DNA from 4 places in the Hymenobacter cellulosilyticus genome. Region 3 is predicted to be linked to each of the others. Evidence: riboswitches for the same ligand, from Rfam matches in the RefSeq annotation. Region 3 holds a riboswitch; each other region holds the start of a gene.
The links. A riboswitch is a leader RNA that binds a small molecule or an ion and turns the genes downstream of it on or off. The one in region 3 is predicted to bind S-adenosylmethionine.

Region 1 (4,304 bases), 2.5 Mb from region 3:
ATTAACCAGTCGGCTGGGTCGAAGTAGCAGCCTGGGCCAAACAGGCCATTCCACCAGCTGAGCACGTCAGCGTTGGCCGTCAGGGCGTGGCACACCCATACTACGTTGTCGCGGGCCTCATTCAGGGTGCCGAAAGTGTGGTAGGCTATCTGCACCGGAGCCAGCGTCGCGCCACTTTCGAGCACGAGTCCCGCCGGAAGGTTCAAAAGCCGAGGCTGATTCATGATGCAATAGGTCGGGTTGGGAAGCCTGCCGCCGGAAGCGGTAAGCTTGAATAGCAATACAATAGCGCGCGGGCTGAGCCGGTTGGTCCTCTTGCATCAGTCCCACCCAATGAAGGTAATCTGGACCGAGGCCGGCTCAACCCGGGCTATTGCGGAATGGTCAGGATGATTCCTCTCTCACAACTCCTCATCCTGCCATTCACGGCGCTGCCGTAGCTGAAACGGGTGGTCACTCTCAATTCCCACCCCGTCTCCTCTCTACTTTAGACCTCCAGCGGGGCAGCGTGTTCTACTTCAGGCTGCACCACCGCATCTTCCTCCTCGTCGGAGGTCGTGGGAGCAGCGTTGCGCACGGCGTCGAAGGCCTGAGCCAGATCCGCGCGGATATCTTCGAAATGTTCAATGCCTACCGACAGGCGCAGGGAAGTCGGCGTCACGCCGGCGGCGCGCTGCTCTTCTTCCGAAAGCTGCTGGTGGGTGGTGGCCGAGGGCTGAATAATCAGCGTCTTGGCGTCGCCCACGTTAGCCAGGTGGCTTACCAGCTTCAGGTTGTCGATAAACTGCGTGGCTGTTTCCTTGCTGCCTTTGATGCTGAAGGTCAGCACGCCGCCGTAGCCGCGCTTGAGGTATTTCTGGGCCAAAGCATGGTAAGGGCTGCTTTTCAACCCCGGATAATTTACACTCTCTACCTGTGGGTGCTGCTCGAGCCAGGTGGCAATGCGCAGGGCGTTTTCCACGGTGCGGTCTACCCTCAAACTCAGGGTTTCGAGGCCGATGAGCAGCTGCCAGGAGTTGAAGGGGCTGATGGCCGGGCCAAAGTCGCGCAGGCCTTCTACCCGGGCCCGGATGATAAAGGCGATGTTGCCAAACGGTCCGTTCTTGCCGAATACGTCATTGAAAATGAGGCCGTGGTATCCTTCGGATGGCTCCGTAAACTGCGGAAACTTGCCGTTGCCGAAGTCATACTTGCCACCGTCCACAATCACGCCGCCGATGCTGGTGCCGTGCCCGCCAATCCACTTCGTGGCCGACTCAACCACGATGTGGGCGCCGTGCTCCAGGGGGCGAAACAGGTAGCCACCCGCCCCAAACGTATTGTCCACTACCAGCGGCAAATCGTGCTTTTCGGCAATGGCAGCAATTCGCTCAAAGTCCGGTACACTGAAGCTGGGGTTACCGATGGTTTCGAGGTAGATAGCCTTAGTCTTCTCGTCAATCAGGTCTTCAAACGAGGCTGGGTTGTCGCCGTCGGCAAAGCGCACTTCGATGCCCAGGCGCTTGAAGGCCACTTTAAACTGGTTATAAGTACCACCATACAGGTGGGAGCTGCTCACGAAATTGTCGCCGGCCTGCAGAATGTTGTTTAGGGCAATAAACTGGGCAGCCTGCCCGAGCCCGTAGCCAAAGCTGCCACGCCGCCTTCCAAAGCTGCTACGCGCTGCTCAAACACGTCGGTGGTGGGGTTCATCAGCCGGGTGTAGATGTTGCCAAACTCCTTCAGGGCAAACAGGTTGGCCCCGTGCTCAGCGTTTTTGAACACGTACGAAGTCGTTTGGTAGAGCGGCACGGCGCGGGCTCCGGTTACGGGTCGGGCTGCTGGCCGGCGTGGAGTTGCAGGGTCTCGAATTGCAGGGCTTGCGTGGACATGATAAGGCTGAGTTAGAAAGTCTTTGGAATGAAGTTTCAGATTGTCAGCTGGTTGAGGTCATGGCGACGGCAACCAGGAATACATCCGGAGCCCGCAAAAGGCTGCAACGGAGCCAGGCCAAACCCTGCGACGAAGCGGGCCCGCAAGGGCCGCAAGCGGTGGGGAAGCCTAAAAAAGGAGGGGAGGGGAGAAGCTAGGCGCTCAGGGGCTAGCAACAGCAACAACACGTGGTCCAACAGCACATTCGCATTCGTTCGGCCAGCCGGGCCGAAAACCCAGGGGCAGAAATGCGCAAACCCATCGGCGAAGCAGCCGGCACGGAGGCGGCTGACGCGGACGGGGTAAAGAAAGCGGAAGCAGGGTTGTTTTCCATGGTACTCGACTTATAGCTCCCGCAGGCCTTACGCCATGCGGGCAGGAATTGGCACCTTTCATCAGATGAAGGTTGCCAGCGGGTCAGGGAGCCTGTTCTCTCGCCGCTTCTGTATAAATTCTTTCAAACTGTCCCATCGTTCTGGGAGAGTACCGGGTTGGTGACTGCAAATGTACACCTGGAATTGAAAAGACCAAATTCCGGGGAAAGTTTTTTATTTTTTCCAGAAAATGGACGAAAAAAACGCCGCCCGAAGCTCGGACGGCGTTTCCAACCTTTTTCTGCAAAAAAGGACCTAAAGGGTAGGTAACGTTAGCTGCTGACCCACTTCGATATGGTCGGGGTTAGCGCCAATAATGGCTTTATTTGCTTCGTAAATCTGGTGCCACTTGGAGGCGTCACCGTAGTGGTGCTTGGCAATCTTCGAGAGCGAATCGCCGCTTACCACAGTATAAGAGTCGCCTTTTGCGGCGGTAGGTTGCGCTGCGGGGGCCGCAGCGGCGTTATTATTTCCGAAAAAATCGGTGGCTCCGGCGGCGGGCTTGGCCGCTGGCTGAACCGGTTTTTCTTCGCCTTTATTGCTGAGGAAATCGAACAGTCCCATGGTTATGTGTCGGTTAAGGTGAGGGGAGTAGACGCTACCGCATGTGCCTGACGGCCACGGTATCAGGGCTTAGTACGCCCTCAGGGTAAATTGGTTGTGGCCCGCCAAGCCCAACGCTGCCGGCCCTAACTCTTTGGATTTTGCCCCGTAAGAACCGCAACGCTAGCCGCTATTTGGCGAGCCGGCGCTGTCGTTTTAATCCCTTCTCCAAACCCTTTTCCACCATGAAAACTCTCCCCACTTCCTTTCGCCTGCTCGCCAGCCTGATGATGCTGACTGTTCTGTTCCTGTCTGCCTGTGGTAGCAAGGAAGGCAAAGTTGAAGGCGTCAATATGCTCTACGGTACCGAGAGCAAAGTCTGGAAAACCGATAAAGAGCTCAGCGCCGGCGGCGACAAGGTAAAGCAGACCGACACCCAGGAGGACGAGCGTATCACGTTTTTCGCCAACGGCCAGTACAATATGACTTCGCCGGCCGGAGCCGTAAACGGTAAGTATACCTTCGACCAGCCCGGCAAGAAAATCACGCTGACCCCGACGGTGCCGCTACCAGCAACAGCTTCGACGTAGTAACCCTGACCGACGACAAGCTCACCATGAAAAGCCCCGAAGGTGCTGAGCTGCGCCTCGAAAAGGAATAGTTTTTCGTTCCGCCAATTGTCAAAAGGCCGCTTCCTGCTCCAGGAAGCGGCCTTTTTCGTGCGTCAAATAGTATTGTGAGTCTGCGGCTCTACCTACCTGATCCTGCTTAGTGAGGGCAGGAGCTTACTAAAACCTATTAGATTAGCGCTATATACTCTTTGCGTCGCTTGTCTATAGTCATGTTTTCTATCCTTCGCTGGTTAGCCGTTGGTCTGCTGTATGCGGCGGTGGTTTCTGTTGCTCAGGCCCAACCCTCCTTGTTGGCGCACCCTATTCGTAGTATTAACCCAGCTGATACCAGCTTTGCCGACCTGGAATTCTTAGTACGGGAAATTGGTCCGGCCCAAGTCGTCATGCTGGGGGAGCCAACCCACGGGGAAGGCAACGTAACCGAGGCTAAAATCCGGCTGATACGCTTTTTGCAGCAGCGCCTGGGCTTTACCACCGTAGCTTTCGAAAGCGGCTTTTATGAGCTGGATATGGCCCAGCGCCAGATTACGGGCGGCGCAGCGGTACGGGAAGCTATTGAGTCTAGCGTATTCGGCGTCTGGACGGGCACCCAGGAATTTCAGGCGGTGCTACCGCTGCTGGGCAAAGGTCGGCTGCGCGTGGCCGGCTTCGATTATCAGCTCAGCGGGGCCTACCAGGAAAGCCAGATAGAGGAGTTGGAAGCACTGCTCAAACCCGAGAAAGGAGGCAACGAACTGGCCTATGATTACCTGGAGGAGTGCCTGAGCACGATGGGAGAAAACTTCCTTTTTCCGCCCAGCCACCAGATTCTTATTTTCGATTTGCAGGTAAGCAAGGCGCGCAA
Region 2 (4,304 bases), 710 kb from region 3:
GCCGCCTCTACGACGGCATCACGGGCGTTAACGGCCTGATCGTGGTGACCTCCCCACGCTACCGCTTCGATTTGATTTTCAACCTGTCGCTGGCCGGCATCACCATCCTCCTCAACCGCCTGCTGATTCCACCCCTGGGCATCACGGGCTCGGCCTTGGCCACGCTCTTTGCCATCGTGGGCATCAACACGGCCCGCACCTGGTTTGTATGGTACAGCTACCGGCTGCAGCCCTTCACCTGGCGCATCCCCGTGATTCTGCTGGTGGCCGCCGGCGCGGGCCTGCTGGTGTGGCTGCTGCCCACCTTGCCTTCCAAGTTCCTCACCATGCTCATGCGGGGCACGGTGCTCACAGTGCTTTATGGCGGAATCCTGCTCTTACTGGGCCTGGTGCCCGAAGCCCAGCCCCTGCTGCGCAAGCTGCTCAGGCGCTAAACTGGTAACGTGAAGCTGCTCTTAGCAAGTCGTTGCAAATGGCCAGGTAGACTTTGTTCAACGCGTCGCAAAGTGAAACTTCGCGTTACATTTTCGGAGCTTGCTCGCACGTGTGAACAGACATAAAAAACAGACCTCGGTCGGCATCATACAGTGCTGTAGGATGCCGACCGAGGTCTTTTGATGGCTAGGGCAGTACGTTACTGAGCCACCTGCTCCTGGCCCAGCTTGCTGTGCTTCTTGCCGTAGCCGTAATAAATGGCCAGACCGATGGCGAGCCACACGAAGAGACGAAGCCAAGTGTCGAGGGGCAACGAAATCATCATCAGCAGGCAGGTAAGGATGCCGAGTATGGGCACTACCGGCACCCAAGGAGTGCGGAAGCCGCGGGGGCGTTGGGCTCCTTCTTGCGCATAATGAGCACGCCCAGGCACACCATCACGAAGGCCAGCAGGGTGCCGATGCTAGTCATTTCGCCGACCACCGAGATGGGCACAAAGCCGGCAAACAAACTGATAAAGGCCCCAACAGCAAGTTAGACTTGTGCGGGGTGCTGAATACGGGGTGTACTTCGGAAAACACCTTGGGCAGGAGCCCGTCCTTGGACATGGAGAAAAACACCCGGCTCTGCCCCATCAAATCCACCAGGATAACGGAGGTGTAGCCGATGAGAATGGCAATGATGATGGCCGAAGAAAGCCAGCCGTAGGGCGTTTTCTCAATGGCAATGGCTACGGGCGCGGCACTGTCCTTGAACTCCTTATAGTTGGCTACGCCCGTCAGCACGTGGCCGAAGAGAATGAAGAGCACGGTGCACACCAGCAAGGAGCCGATGATGCCGATGGGCATGTTGCGCTGCGGATTCTTGGTTTCCTGGGCCATGGTAGCCACAATATCGAAGCCAATGAAAACGAAAAACACCACCCCGGCCCCGCGCAGGATGCCGCTCCAGCCAAACTCGCCAAACGTGCCGGTATTCTCCGGAATGTAGGGCTGGTAGTTGGCCGGATCAATGTATTGCCAGCCCAGGGCAATGAACACGAGCACCACGGCCACCTTCAGCGTCACGACCAGGGCATTAAACCAGGCCGAGCCCGAGGTGCCCCGGATGATGATGGCCGTAATGGCCAGCACGATAAGCATGGCCGGTACGTTCACGAGGCCCGACACGGTGCCGCCGTCGGCCAGCTTGGCCGTTTCGAAGGGCGACATTACCAGCTGGGGCGGAATGTGCAGGTTGAAGTTGTCGAGCACCTTGACCAGATACTGCGACCAGCTGATGGCCACCGCAGCGGCCCCACCGAGTACTCCAGAATCAAATCCCAGCCAATAATCCAGGCAAACAGCTCGCCCATAGTGGCGTAGGAATACGTGTAGGCCGAGCCGGCCACGGGCACCATGGCGGCAAACTCGGCGTAGCACAAGGCTGAGAAGGCGCAGCCCACGGCCGCCACCAGAAAAGACAAGGTTACGGCCGGGCCGGCGTTGTTGGCCGCCGCAATGCCGGTGAGCGAGAACAAGCCCGCCCCGATGATAACGCCGATGCCGATGGCTACCAGGCTGAAGCCGCCCAGGCTGCGCTTCAGGGTGCCGGCCCCCGTTTCGGCTGCTTCCAAGCGAAGCAGCTCCAGTGATTTTTTTAACATAACCAGGGATAGGAACGCGCCGCGGCCCGCTCAGAAGTGAAAAGGGTTCCGGCTGCGGCAGCTTGGCTGCTGCAACAGCGCGAGGCCCGCGCAAAGGCGCCGGGCCCGGCCGCAACCGGAAAAGAGAAAGTCAGGAAAGAGGTGGTCGGCCCAGACGAGGGCCGGGCGGCACGGGGGCCGCAGGGGCTAGCGCCCGGTGCTTCAGCAACAGCAACAACACCCGCTTACAGCGTGCCGGGCCCCAACGGGAGGCGCGGGCACGGTAGCAACGGAAACGAAAACGGGCAGGCTAGGGAAGCAATCCACGGCAACTTGTTTTTATATGGGCAGGAATTGGCACCGTTCCGCGAAGCTGCGGGGGTTGCCGGCGCGTCAAAGAGCCTGTCTCTCAGCGCCTCTGTATAAAAACAATCCTTTGGGCAGAAAGAATTGATGGCGCAAAGGTAGCCTAGCCCGGCCCGGATTTGCAACCGCCGCGCCGAAATTCCCCCGCGGGGCTTACCGGGCTATTACCTTAGCCGGGGCAAAAAGGTCCGGCAGCTTAACCTAATGCCCGAAAAAGCAGTAGGTGCCAGCACCACCATTTTGCCCCCCGCTGCGGGCGGCAGAACTCACCCCAGCAACCTAACCCGGCTTCTTCAGCATCTTTAGCCGCTGCCGGCCCACCTCCACCCTATGCATCCAGGAGTAAAAACCGCCCTGAAAATTACCGGCTACACCCTTGGTTCCCTCGTGGGCATTGCCGGCCTGTACGTGGCCTCGTCCTTTGCCTTGTCCCGCATTCCGGTCAACACCCAGGACGCCGACCGCACCGAGGACGTGGATATCTACATCCTCTCCAACGGCGTGCACACCGATATCGTGACGCCGGTGCGCACCGCCTACATCGACTGGACCACGCTGGTGCCCTTCGAAAACACGCCGGCCCGCGACGCCTCGGCCCAGTACGTGGGCTTCGGCTGGGGCGACAAGGGCTTTTACCTGGACACGCCTACCTGGGCCGAGCTCAAACCCAGCACCGCCTTCAAGGCCATGTTCCATCTGAGCTCCTCGGCCATGCACGTTACCTTCCACCAGACCATGCGGGAGTCGGAAAGCTGCGTAAAAATCCGCATCAGCCAGGCCGAGTACCAGCGCCTGATTGAGTACATCAAAGCCAGCTTCGACTACGACGCCCAGGGCCGGCCCTTCCACATTCAGAACCACAGCTACGGGCAGCACGACGCATTTTATGAGGCCAAGCGCACCTACAGCTTCCTGTATACCTGCAACACCTGGGCGAATAACGGCTTGAAATACTGCGGGCAGAAAGCCTGCTTCTGGACGGCCTTCGACTCAGGAATTTTCTACCAGTACCGCCGCAAAGGTCCCAACGTGGTGCGGGAAGCCGCCAAGTCGGTGGCCTGGCACAGTTACGACGCGGCCAGACCCAAGCGCAGCCGGTAGCAGTTCATGGCCGTGGCGCTAAGCTGGTCCATGAGCCGGTAGTTGGCCACGGCCCCCACCGCCGCCCCAATGACGGGCACGAGCTGAGCCAGCTTGGCCAGGTCGATATAGTCGCGGTACTCCTGCTGAAACGTGCGCCAGTCGAAGGTCTGCGGGTCGGTGGGTAGGGTCTGGCGGTAGGCGTCCCAGTCAGCCACCCGGCGGTACACCTCGTTGCGGCTGTGCTGGGAGGAAAAGGCCAGCTGAAACACGTGCAGCAAATACAGCCGCTCGGTGTAGTCGTGGGCATCGAAGCCGTAGAGGGCCGCCACCTCGAACAGAAACTTGAGCTTGATGCCCAGCAGCAGAGGAAAATCGGCCAGCCCCAGCAGGATGCCGCCGGCCCCGGTTACGGCGCCCTCGGCGGCGGCCGTGGTGCGGTAGTACTTCAGGTGGCCGCGCACGGCCTCCTCACGTTCCTCCAGGCTGCCTTCCTGCAGGGGCCGGCGGGTCGTGTAGCGGGAGCCCAGCAATACGCCGCTTACCATCTGCCGGATGGCCGCCGTTATGGCCTGATGCACCTTTTCGGGCAGCAGATTATTGAGCCGGCGCTGCAACTGCCGGGCAAAGCGGTTCAGGTACGACGGAGTACGCTGCATCTGCTGCTGCCACGCCCGCAGCTCCTGCCGGGCCAGTTCTTCATAAGGACTCATGGCCCAAGATAGAAAAGCGCGCAGGATTGCGCCGCGCAGAACAATGCAGCGTGAGCGGGCGAGGCGCCTAGTAGTTGTATGACACT
Region 3 (4,304 bases):
AAGGAGGAAATTCTGCTGGTGCTGGGCACGTCCTCCTCGGAATCGGCTTTGCCGCGCATGATTGACAAGCTGGAACGCTACGGCTGCTCCCGCTCGGTGGCCGGCCTGGTCATCCCAACGGGCTATTCCTTCAACCTCGACGGCACGAGCATCTACCTCAGCATTGCCACAATTTTTCTGGCCCAGGCCTTCGGCATCGAGCTTTCCCTCACCCAGGAGCTGACCTTGATTGGCATTCTGATGCTGACCAGCAAGGGCGCGGCCGGCGTCACGGGGTCGGGCTTTATCGTGCTGGCCTCCACGCTGGCGGCTACCAAAGTTATTCCGGTGGAAGGCGTGGCCCTGCTGCTGGGCGTCGACCGATTCATGAGTGAAGCCCGGGCCATTACCAACGTTATCGGCAACGGGGTAGCCACCCTGGTCATTGCCAAAAGTGAGGGCGAATTCGACGAAGCCCGCCACCAGCTGGCTTTGCAGGGTGCAGGGGCCCCGGCCGAGTCGGACCTGGTAGCACAGCACACCACGGCGCCGGCTGACCAGCGCGGGTAGCACCGGCAAACCCGTACTTTTGCAGCTTCCGTTGCGGCCTGTTGCGCCGTGTGTCGTCTCTGCTATGCTTTGTACCTGGCCCCGGCTTCGTCTGCTCCGTGCTGTTTTCCTGCTTACACTCCTGCTAGGTGGCCCCGTTGGCAGCCGGGCCCAGCGGGCACCAGCTCCCACAACCATCCTGTTTGTGGGCAACAGCTTTCTGCACGGCCGCTACAATCCGGTATTCAGCTACAACTCGGGCGCTATTACCATTGAGCGGGTTGGGAAGCAGAAAACCGGGGAATGGGGCGGAATTCCGGCTATTTTCAAGAAGTTTGCCGACCAGGCCGGCCTGCCCTATGAGGTGCATTTTCAGTGCATCAACGGCGAGTCGCTGAAGCTGCACTACGACAGCGCCCAACTCACGCTGCAGCAGCCGCGCTGGCACACAGTGGTGCTGCAGGAGCACAGCATGTGGCCCCTGCCCACCCGGCGCGGCGGCCGGCCCAGCACGTTCCGCGACTATTCGACCCGCATCGAGCAGGCCGTGCACACGGCCAACCCCGCGGCCCGGCTGTACTTCTACCAGACCTGGGCCCGGGCCGACCAGACCTACCTACCCGGCAAAGCCTACTCCGGCCTGCCCCTCGACTCGATGACCCATGACTTGCACCGCGGCTATTACGAAGCAGCCCGCGCTAATGGCCGGTTTGCGGGCGTGGCCCCGGCCGGCGACGCCTGGCTGCGGGCCGTGCAAACCGGCGTGGCCCAGCGCAACCCCTACCAGCCCGAACCCGGCAAGCTCGACCTGTGGGGCGAAGACAACTACCACCCCGGCACGGCCGGGGCCTACCTGAGTGCCTGCGTATTGTTCGGCGAAATCACCGACTATGACCCGCGCCGCCTCGGTTCTCGGGAAGAGGCCGCCGCCGCGCTGGGCCTATTGCCCGAACAGGCCGTGGCTCTGCAGCGCGTGGCGGCCGAGCAAGTGCTGGCAGCTAGGCCCAGGGCTTTTTCTGTGGCGCACGGCCCGCGCAAAGCCCGCAAGAACAAAGTGAAGGTGAAAGCCAAAACCGACGCCTAGCGGCTGAAAGCCACTCATTGACGTTATCCGGCAAAGCCCCGCGGAACCTCTGCGGGGCTTTGCTGTTTATAGGCTACTCTGCGCTAAGAAGGCAGGAAAATCGGGGCCCGGCCGGGGTATTGTAACTGTGCCGTGCATCGCCTTACCTTTGCAGAGTCAATTCTTTCTGACCAAAGGATTGTTTTTATACAGAGGCGTGGAGAGACAGGCTCGACGATACGCCGGCAACCCCCAGTGATGAGCTGGAACGGTGCCAAGTCCTGACCATATAAAAACAAGTTGCCGTGGACACTGCCAACAACTTTTCTGCCTTCTCCGCTGCTTTCGTAGCCCAGCCCCAGTCTGCTCCTGCCGCAGTCTGTTGTTGGCCTCTGGCCGGCGCTGGCTGTTGTTGCTAGTCACGCCCACTTCTCCCCTGCCGGCTGACCAGCCAGTTTCCGCTGTGTTGGTTTTGCTTTGCCGCCCTGGCTTGTAGCCTGCTGCGTCCCCTGCCTTGCTTGGCTTTAACCAAACAGCTCCCGCTGCGTTGCGGCGCGTCTGTCGGGTTGGCCTGTGGGGTTTTCGGCGCTAAGCGTCTTTAGAGCGGCTAAGCTGTCGGCGGCTGTTACCCGTCTGCCGCGCTACTGCGGCCGGGCCCTTCCCTTGTCACACTTCTTTTTCTATTACAACCCCATGGCCCAGCCCCAAAAGCCGATTGGCATTTATTACGAGCACCCCGAATGGTTTAAGCCCCTGTTTGCCGAGCTTGACCGCCGGGGCCTGCCCTACGAGAAAATTGACGCGGCCCACCACCTCTTTGACCCGGCCGAACAGGAGAGCCGCTACTCCCTGGTTGTGAACCGGATGAGCTCTTCCGCCTACCTGCGCGGCCACGGCCAGGGCATCTTCCACACGGCCGGTTTTGCCACTCACCTGGAGCGTATCGGCACCCGTATTATCAACGGCTCGGCCGCTACGGCCATCGAAACCAACAAGGCCCGCCAGCTTTCCTTGTTTGCCTCGCTGGGCTTGAAATATCCGAAGTCCTTCGTGGTCAACCACGCCTCCCGCATTGCCGACGCCGCCCAGCAACTGCAGTTCCCCATTGTGGTGAAAGTCAACATTGGCGGCAGTGGCGCGGGCATTATCCGCTTCGACACGATTGAAGGTATTCACGCTGCCGTCGAAGCCAACCAGATTGATCTGGGCATCGACCAGACGGCCCTGGTGCAGGAGTACGTGACGCCCCGCGGTGGTAACATTCACCGCGTGGAAACCCTCGACGGCAAGTTTCTCTACGCCATGAAGGTGTTTACGACCGGGGAAAGCTTCAACCTGTGCCCGGCCGAAATCTGCCAGATTCCCGAGGAGCAGTCGGCTGAGTTCTGCCTGACCGAAGCACCCAAAAAGGGCATTCAGGTGGAAGCCTTTACGCCCCCAGCGGAGGTAATCGAAGCCGTGGAGCGCATCGTGGCCGCCGCCAAAATCGACGTGGGCGGCATCGAGTACCTGATTGACGACCGGACCGGCGACGTGCTTTTCTACGACATCAACGCCCTGTCCAACTTCGTGGCCGATGCCGTGAACGTGGTCGGCTTCGACCCCTACGCCCGCTTTGTGGACTACCTGGAAACCCAGATCGGGACGACTGCCGCTGCCCAGCCCGTTGCCAAGACTACTGTTTCAAACGCTCAACAGCCGGTTGCGGCTTCTATTCACTAAGTCATGCGGTACGGATATTGGATGCCCGTTTTTGGCGGGTGGCTGCGCAACGTCGAAGACGAGAACATGCGCGCCGACTGGGACTACGTCAAGACGTTGGCCCAGCGCAGTGAGGATTTGGGCTACGACCTGTCGCTCATTGCCGAGCTGAACCTGAACGACATCAAGGGTGAGGAAGCCCCGAGTCTGGATGCCTGGAGCACGGCCGCCGCCCTGGCCGCCGTGACCAAGAAAATCGAGTTGATGGTGGCCGTGCGGCCTACGTTTCACTCGCCGGCTTTGCTGGCCAAGCAGGCCGCCAACATCGACCACATCAGCAACGGCCGCTTGTCGCTGAACGTGGTGTCGTCGTGGTGGCAGGATGAGGCCAAGAAGTACGGTGTGCACTTCGAGCAGCACGACGACCGCTACGCCCGCACCGCCGAGTGGCTGCACGTGGTGGACAACATGTGGAAGCAGGACCACTTCACCTTCGAAGGCAAGTTCTACAAGGTCACCGACTCGATTCTGCAGCCCAAGCCCGTGTCGCGCCCCCGGCCGTTTATCTACGCCGGCGGTGAGTCGGAAGCGGCCAAAAACATGATTGCGGCCCAGTGCGACGGCTACGTGATGCACGGCGACGAGCCTGAGGCCATCGGCCGCCGCATTCAGGACTTGAGCCAGCGCCGCGACAAGCTGGGCTTGCCGCCCATGAAGTTCGGCGTTGCGGCCTACTCGGTGGTGCGCAACACCGATGCCGAGGTCAAGAAGGAGCTGGAGCGCATTACCAACGTGCAGGGCTCGGCCGCCGGCTACAAAAACTACCAGCAGTGGCTGGCCGGCACCCAGCTCGAAAACCAGGTGAGTCTGCAGGACTACTCCGTGTCGAACCGGGGCCTGCGCTCCGGCCTGACCGGCACGCCCGACCAGGTAGCCGAGCGCATTGCCGCCTTCGAAGCCGTGGGCGTGGATCTGTTCCTGCTCCAGTGCAGCCCCCAACTCGAGGAAATGG
Region 4 (4,304 bases), 510 kb from region 3:
GGCGAATAATGACGGCCTGGGGCGCGGCGGCGCTTTCCACTTCCCGCTGGTCTACCTCAATGGCCTCAATCACCGATTCCTGGCCGCTGGGCAGGATGTGGACCCGGTCGCCGCGGCGGTACTCTCCGCTCTGAATGCGGCCGGCGTAGCCGCGGTAGTCGGGGTAGTCCTCGGTCTGGGGTCGGATGACGAACTGCACCTGAAAGCGTGGCTCGGCAATGGAGGCTTCTTCGAAAGCCGGCACGCTTTCCAGGTGTTCCAGCAGGCTGGGGCCGGTGTACCAGCCCAGATTCTTGGAGCGGGCCACGATATTGTCGCCCAGCAGAGCGCTGATGGGAATGGCCGTCACGTTGGGCAGCTTGAGCTGGTCGGCAATGGCAGCGTAGTCGGCCACAATTTGGTCGAACACCGATTCCTCGTTGCCCACCAGGTCCATCTTGTTCACGGCCAGTACAAAGTACCGAATGCCCACCAAGGAGGCAATAAGCGAGTGGCGGCGGGTCTGCTCCACCACGCCCTGCCGGGCATCGACCAGCACAATGGCCAGATCAGCAGTGGAGGCGCCCGTGACCATATTGCGGGTGTACTGCACGTGGCCGGGCGCGTCGGTGATGATAAACTTGCGGCGCGGCGTGGTGAAGTACTTGTAGGCCACGTCGATGGTGATGCCCTGTTCGCGCTCAGCCCGCAGACCGTCAGTCAGCAAGGCCAAATCCACGGTGCCGTGCACGGTGGGACGGTTTTCCAGGGCCGCCAGTACGTCCAAGGACACGGAATCAGAGTCGTAAAGCAAACGGCCAATCAGCGTGCTCTTGCCGTCGTCGACGCTGCCGCAGGTGATAAATCGGAGAAGGTCCATGAGGTGAGATTGTGAGGTTGTGAAATTGTAAATGGTCGTGCAGGTGAAGCGGAATGCGGGATTCGCAACTTCACCTCTCACAACTTCACCACTTAGAAATAGCCGTTGCGTTTGCGGTCTTCCATGCCGGCCTCGGAGATGTTGTCGTCGAGGCGGGTGGCGCCCCGCTCACTGACTTTGGCTAGCAGCAGATCGGCAATGATGTCGTCGATGGTGGCCGCGTCGCTTTCCACGGCCGCGGTGCAGGTCGAGTCGCCCACGGTGCGGAAGCGCACTTGCCGCTCCACGATTTCGTCGTTTTCGTCGAGGCGCAGGTGCTCATTCAGGCCCAAAAGCTGGCCGCTGGGCAGCACCACGCAGGTGCGCGGGTGGCCGAAATAGATGCTGGGCAAGGCAATATTCTCGCGCTGAATGTAGCGCCACACATCCAGCTCGGTCCAGTTGGAAATCGGGAATACGCGCACGTTCTCGCCCTTCTGAATCCGGCCGTTGTACACGTTCCAGAGCTCGGGGCGCTGGCGCTTGGGGTCCCACTGGCCGAATTCGTCGCGCACCGAGAAGATGCGCTCCTTGGCCCGGGCCTTTTCTTCGTCGCGCCGGGCTCCCCCGATGCAGGCATCGAACTGAAACTCCTCAATGGTTTCGAGCAGGGTGTAAGTCTGCAGCGGGTTGCGGCTCGGAAACTTGCCGCCCGGCTCGCGCAGGCGCTGCCGCTTAATGGTGTCTTCCACGCTGCGCACGATGAGCTTTTCGCCCAGCTCAGCGGCCAGCTCGTCGCGAAACTTAAGCACTTCGGGGAAGTTGTGGCCGGTATCGACGTGCACCAGCGGGAATGGGAAACGTCCGGGGCGGAAGGCTTTTTCGGCCAGACGCGTGAGCACAATCGAGTCTTTGCCGCCCGAGAACAGCAAAGCCGGCCGCTCAAACTGGCCTGCTACTTCCCGCAGAATGTGAATGGCTTCGGCTTCCAGCCGGTCAAGGTAATCGAAGTGAGGGGTACTCATACTAGAGAATCTAAAGTGCCGCGGCAGGCCCGATTGCCCGCTGATGTATGAATGGATAGTCGTTACAGAGTCGAAGCGTTGACCGGCTCCACCACCGGGTCGGGGCCGTTGTGGGTGCTGTGCAGGCCGCACTCCTTGGCCGACTGGTCTTCCCACCACCAGCGCCCGGCCCGGAAATCCTCCCCGGCCTTGATGGCCCGGGTGCAGGGCGCGCACCCGATGCTCACGAAGCCTTGCTGGTGCAGCGGGTTGAAGGGAATGCTGTGCTTGTGCACAAAGTCCCAGCACTGCTCAAAGGTCCAGTCGAAGAGCGGGTGAAACTTGATAAGCTGGTGGCCGCCGTCCCACTCCACCGCGTGCATGTCCTGCCGGTTAGCCGACTGTTCGGCCCGGATGCCGGTAAACCAAGCCTGCTGGCCCAGCAAAGCGCGCCGCAGAGGCTCCACCTTGCGGATGCCGCAGCACTCCTTGCGGTTTTCCACGCTTTCGTAGAAGCTGTTGGGGCCTTTTTCAAGCAGCAGTTGCTCAACGGCCGACTGCTGGGGAAGTAGGGCTCAATGGTCTTGCCGTAGCGCAGCAGCGTCTTATTCCAGGTGGAATAGGTTTCCTGGAAGTTGCGGGCCGTATCGAGCGTAAAGACCTTGATGGGCAGATTGTGCTCGAAAATCAGGTGGGTAATGATCTGGTCTTCGAGGCCGAAGGAGGTCGAGAAAATGGCCTGGCCGGGAAACTGCGCGGCAGCTTCCGAGAGTATTTCTAGGGCAGAACGCCCGGCGAGCTGCTGGCGCAGGCTCGAAACCAGCGCCTCTGAGGCTACTTGCATGATGCGAAGAGAATATGGCTTTTCCGGAGCGGAATTACCGGCTTTCGGGGCACCCGGCGCACAAATGGGTTGTGCCAATCCAGGCAGACTAGCCTGCGGTAGTCGAGAAAAGGGTTGTGCGAAAACAGCTCAGCTTAGCGGAGCGTGGGGCACGGGCAGGAAAAGCAAAGGGCGTGACCGGCTAACAACACCGACAGCACATCATGCCACAACATCCATGCTGTAGGGCAGCGGAGGTGGGCGAAATAGTGCGGGCGTTGGACAAGGTTTTCACGACGTTGTTGTTTTTATATGGTCAGGACTTGGCACCGTTCCGCATTTGCGGATGGTTGCCGGCGCTTCGTTGAGCCTGTCTCTCCACGCCTCTGTATAAAAACAATCCTTTGATGGGTAAAGAATTGGTAGTACAAAGGTAATAGCATGAATTTTATAATTGCAAGTTATAACGCGGAGAAGTGTTATTGTCTCGAAAATAACGCAGGTAATGGACTATTTTATAGGCTATTAGATAGAAGTACACACGGGTGTTAGTATAAATTACGTGTATTACTTAAAGTAATAACGAGCATATCATTTGGCTATAAATTTCTGCCGATTTACTGTGTTTAAACCTAGTAGTGGCCTGTTTGGCGTTATTTCAGGTAAGGTGAATCATACCTGTGGGCAGTAGAGCCCTATCCTGGCAGCGAGGTAATTGGCAGTAAACTGTGGACAATAAAATACCCCGCGTACTGCCGTAAGCCAAGGAATAAAGAATTGTAGAATCAGAAGCACCCTGTGCTGCTGCCAGCCAAAAAACCAGTCGAGCGGTCCATTCAGTGACACTACGGAAACCGCATTTTCGGTCCGGCCTCAGCTTGAGCAAAGCCGGCCCATCGAGGAGGCTACTTATCTTTTTCTGCCCGCTTACAGCTCGTTGACCACAATGCGGATGTCGGTGTTGCGGCCGTGGTCATCGGCGCAGGAAATCTTGAGGGCCCCGGCTGGCGGGCGGAAAAATACCCGCTCGGTGGCCGGTGCAGTGCGCAAAAACTGGTCGTTGATGTACCACGACACCTGCCGCACCTCGTTGTCGGTGGTGCAGCTCAAAAGCAGTTGCTGCTGCTCGCCTTTGTTGAGCACGTACTCGGTATTAGCCAGCGGGGAGATGATGCTGGGCGCCTTTTCGCGGCCCCCGCGCACAAGCTGGCAGCCGGGATTGTGGGGCGGCCGGCGCCGGTACGGAATGCCCTGGGCCTCGCGGAAAGCGGCTACTTCGGGCAGCAGATTCGGGTACATTTCCCGCCGGTAGCCCGTGGCCGGGGCGCAGGCCCGGCAGTAGGCATACCGCGCGTCGGCCGAGAGCAGCACCTCCTTCTGGTGCTGGCAGCGCAACCCCGACGACACGCCGGGCAGGAAGTAGTCGATAAGCTGGTTGGGGCAGTTCTCACCCGGCGGCCGGCCGGTTTCGGCACATACCAGACGAAAATCGAGGCTGGCGGGCGGCTGAAACCAGTTGTTGGGCGAGTTATAGGCCAGCGTATTGAAGAGGTCGAAGAGCAGGGGCGTGGCAATGTCGGAGCCGGTAAGGGCGGGGCTGCCCTGCCCGCTAAAGTTGCCGACCCACACTCCGATGGTG

Region 1: it holds a riboswitch for S-adenosylmethionine, as region 3 does, so the genes downstream of both, MUN79_RS01030 (O-acetylhomoserine aminocarboxypropyltransferase/cysteine synthase family protein) here and MUN79_RS13090 (ATP-grasp domain-containing protein) in region 3, are expected to answer to the same signal.
Region 2: it holds a riboswitch for S-adenosylmethionine, as region 3 does, so the genes downstream of both, MUN79_RS16610 (amino acid permease) here and MUN79_RS13090 (ATP-grasp domain-containing protein) in region 3, are expected to answer to the same signal.
Region 4: it holds a riboswitch for S-adenosylmethionine, as region 3 does, so the genes downstream of both, MUN79_RS10550 (phosphoadenylyl-sulfate reductase) here and MUN79_RS13090 (ATP-grasp domain-containing protein) in region 3, are expected to answer to the same signal.

Annotation. Positions count from the first base shown of each region.
Region 1 covers NZ_CP095046.1:200,046-204,349, reverse strand. The annotation lists gene MUN79_RS01035 (homoserine O-acetyltransferase family protein) at 1-206, opposite strand, end outside; partial or broken gene MUN79_RS01030 (O-acetylhomoserine aminocarboxypropyltransferase/cysteine synthase family protein) at 488-1,871, opposite strand; SAM riboswitch class I at 2,253-2,365, opposite strand; gene MUN79_RS01025 (LysM peptidoglycan-binding domain-containing protein) at 2,541-2,849, opposite strand; gene MUN79_RS01020 (hypothetical protein) at 3,074-3,418, shown strand; gene MUN79_RS01015 (erythromycin esterase family protein) at 3,670-4,304, shown strand, end outside.
Region 2 covers NZ_CP095046.1:3,386,084-3,390,387, reverse strand. The annotation lists gene MUN79_RS16615 (oligosaccharide flippase family protein) at 1-434, shown strand, start outside; partial or broken gene MUN79_RS16610 (amino acid permease) at 635-2,080, opposite strand; SAM riboswitch class I at 2,396-2,488, opposite strand; gene MUN79_RS16605 (TIGR02117 family protein) at 2,756-3,526, shown strand; gene MUN79_RS16600 (EcsC family protein) at 3,493-4,218, opposite strand; gene MUN79_RS16595 (hypothetical protein) at 4,286-4,304, opposite strand, start outside.
Region 3 covers NZ_CP095046.1:2,672,362-2,676,665, reverse strand. The annotation lists gene MUN79_RS13100 (dicarboxylate/amino acid:cation symporter) at 1-549, shown strand, start outside; gene MUN79_RS13095 (hypothetical protein) at 614-1,612, shown strand; SAM riboswitch class I at 1,794-1,887, shown strand; gene MUN79_RS13090 (ATP-grasp domain-containing protein) at 2,255-3,313, shown strand; gene MUN79_RS13085 (LLM class flavin-dependent oxidoreductase) at 3,317-4,304, shown strand, end outside.
Region 4 covers NZ_CP095046.1:2,158,377-2,162,680, forward strand. The annotation lists gene MUN79_RS10540 (sulfate adenylyltransferase subunit 1) at 1-859, opposite strand, end outside; gene cysD (sulfate adenylyltransferase subunit CysD) at 952-1,863, opposite strand; partial or broken gene MUN79_RS10550 (phosphoadenylyl-sulfate reductase) at 1,926-2,686, opposite strand; SAM riboswitch class I at 2,971-3,062, opposite strand; gene pbpC (penicillin-binding protein 1C) at 3,593-4,304, opposite strand, start outside.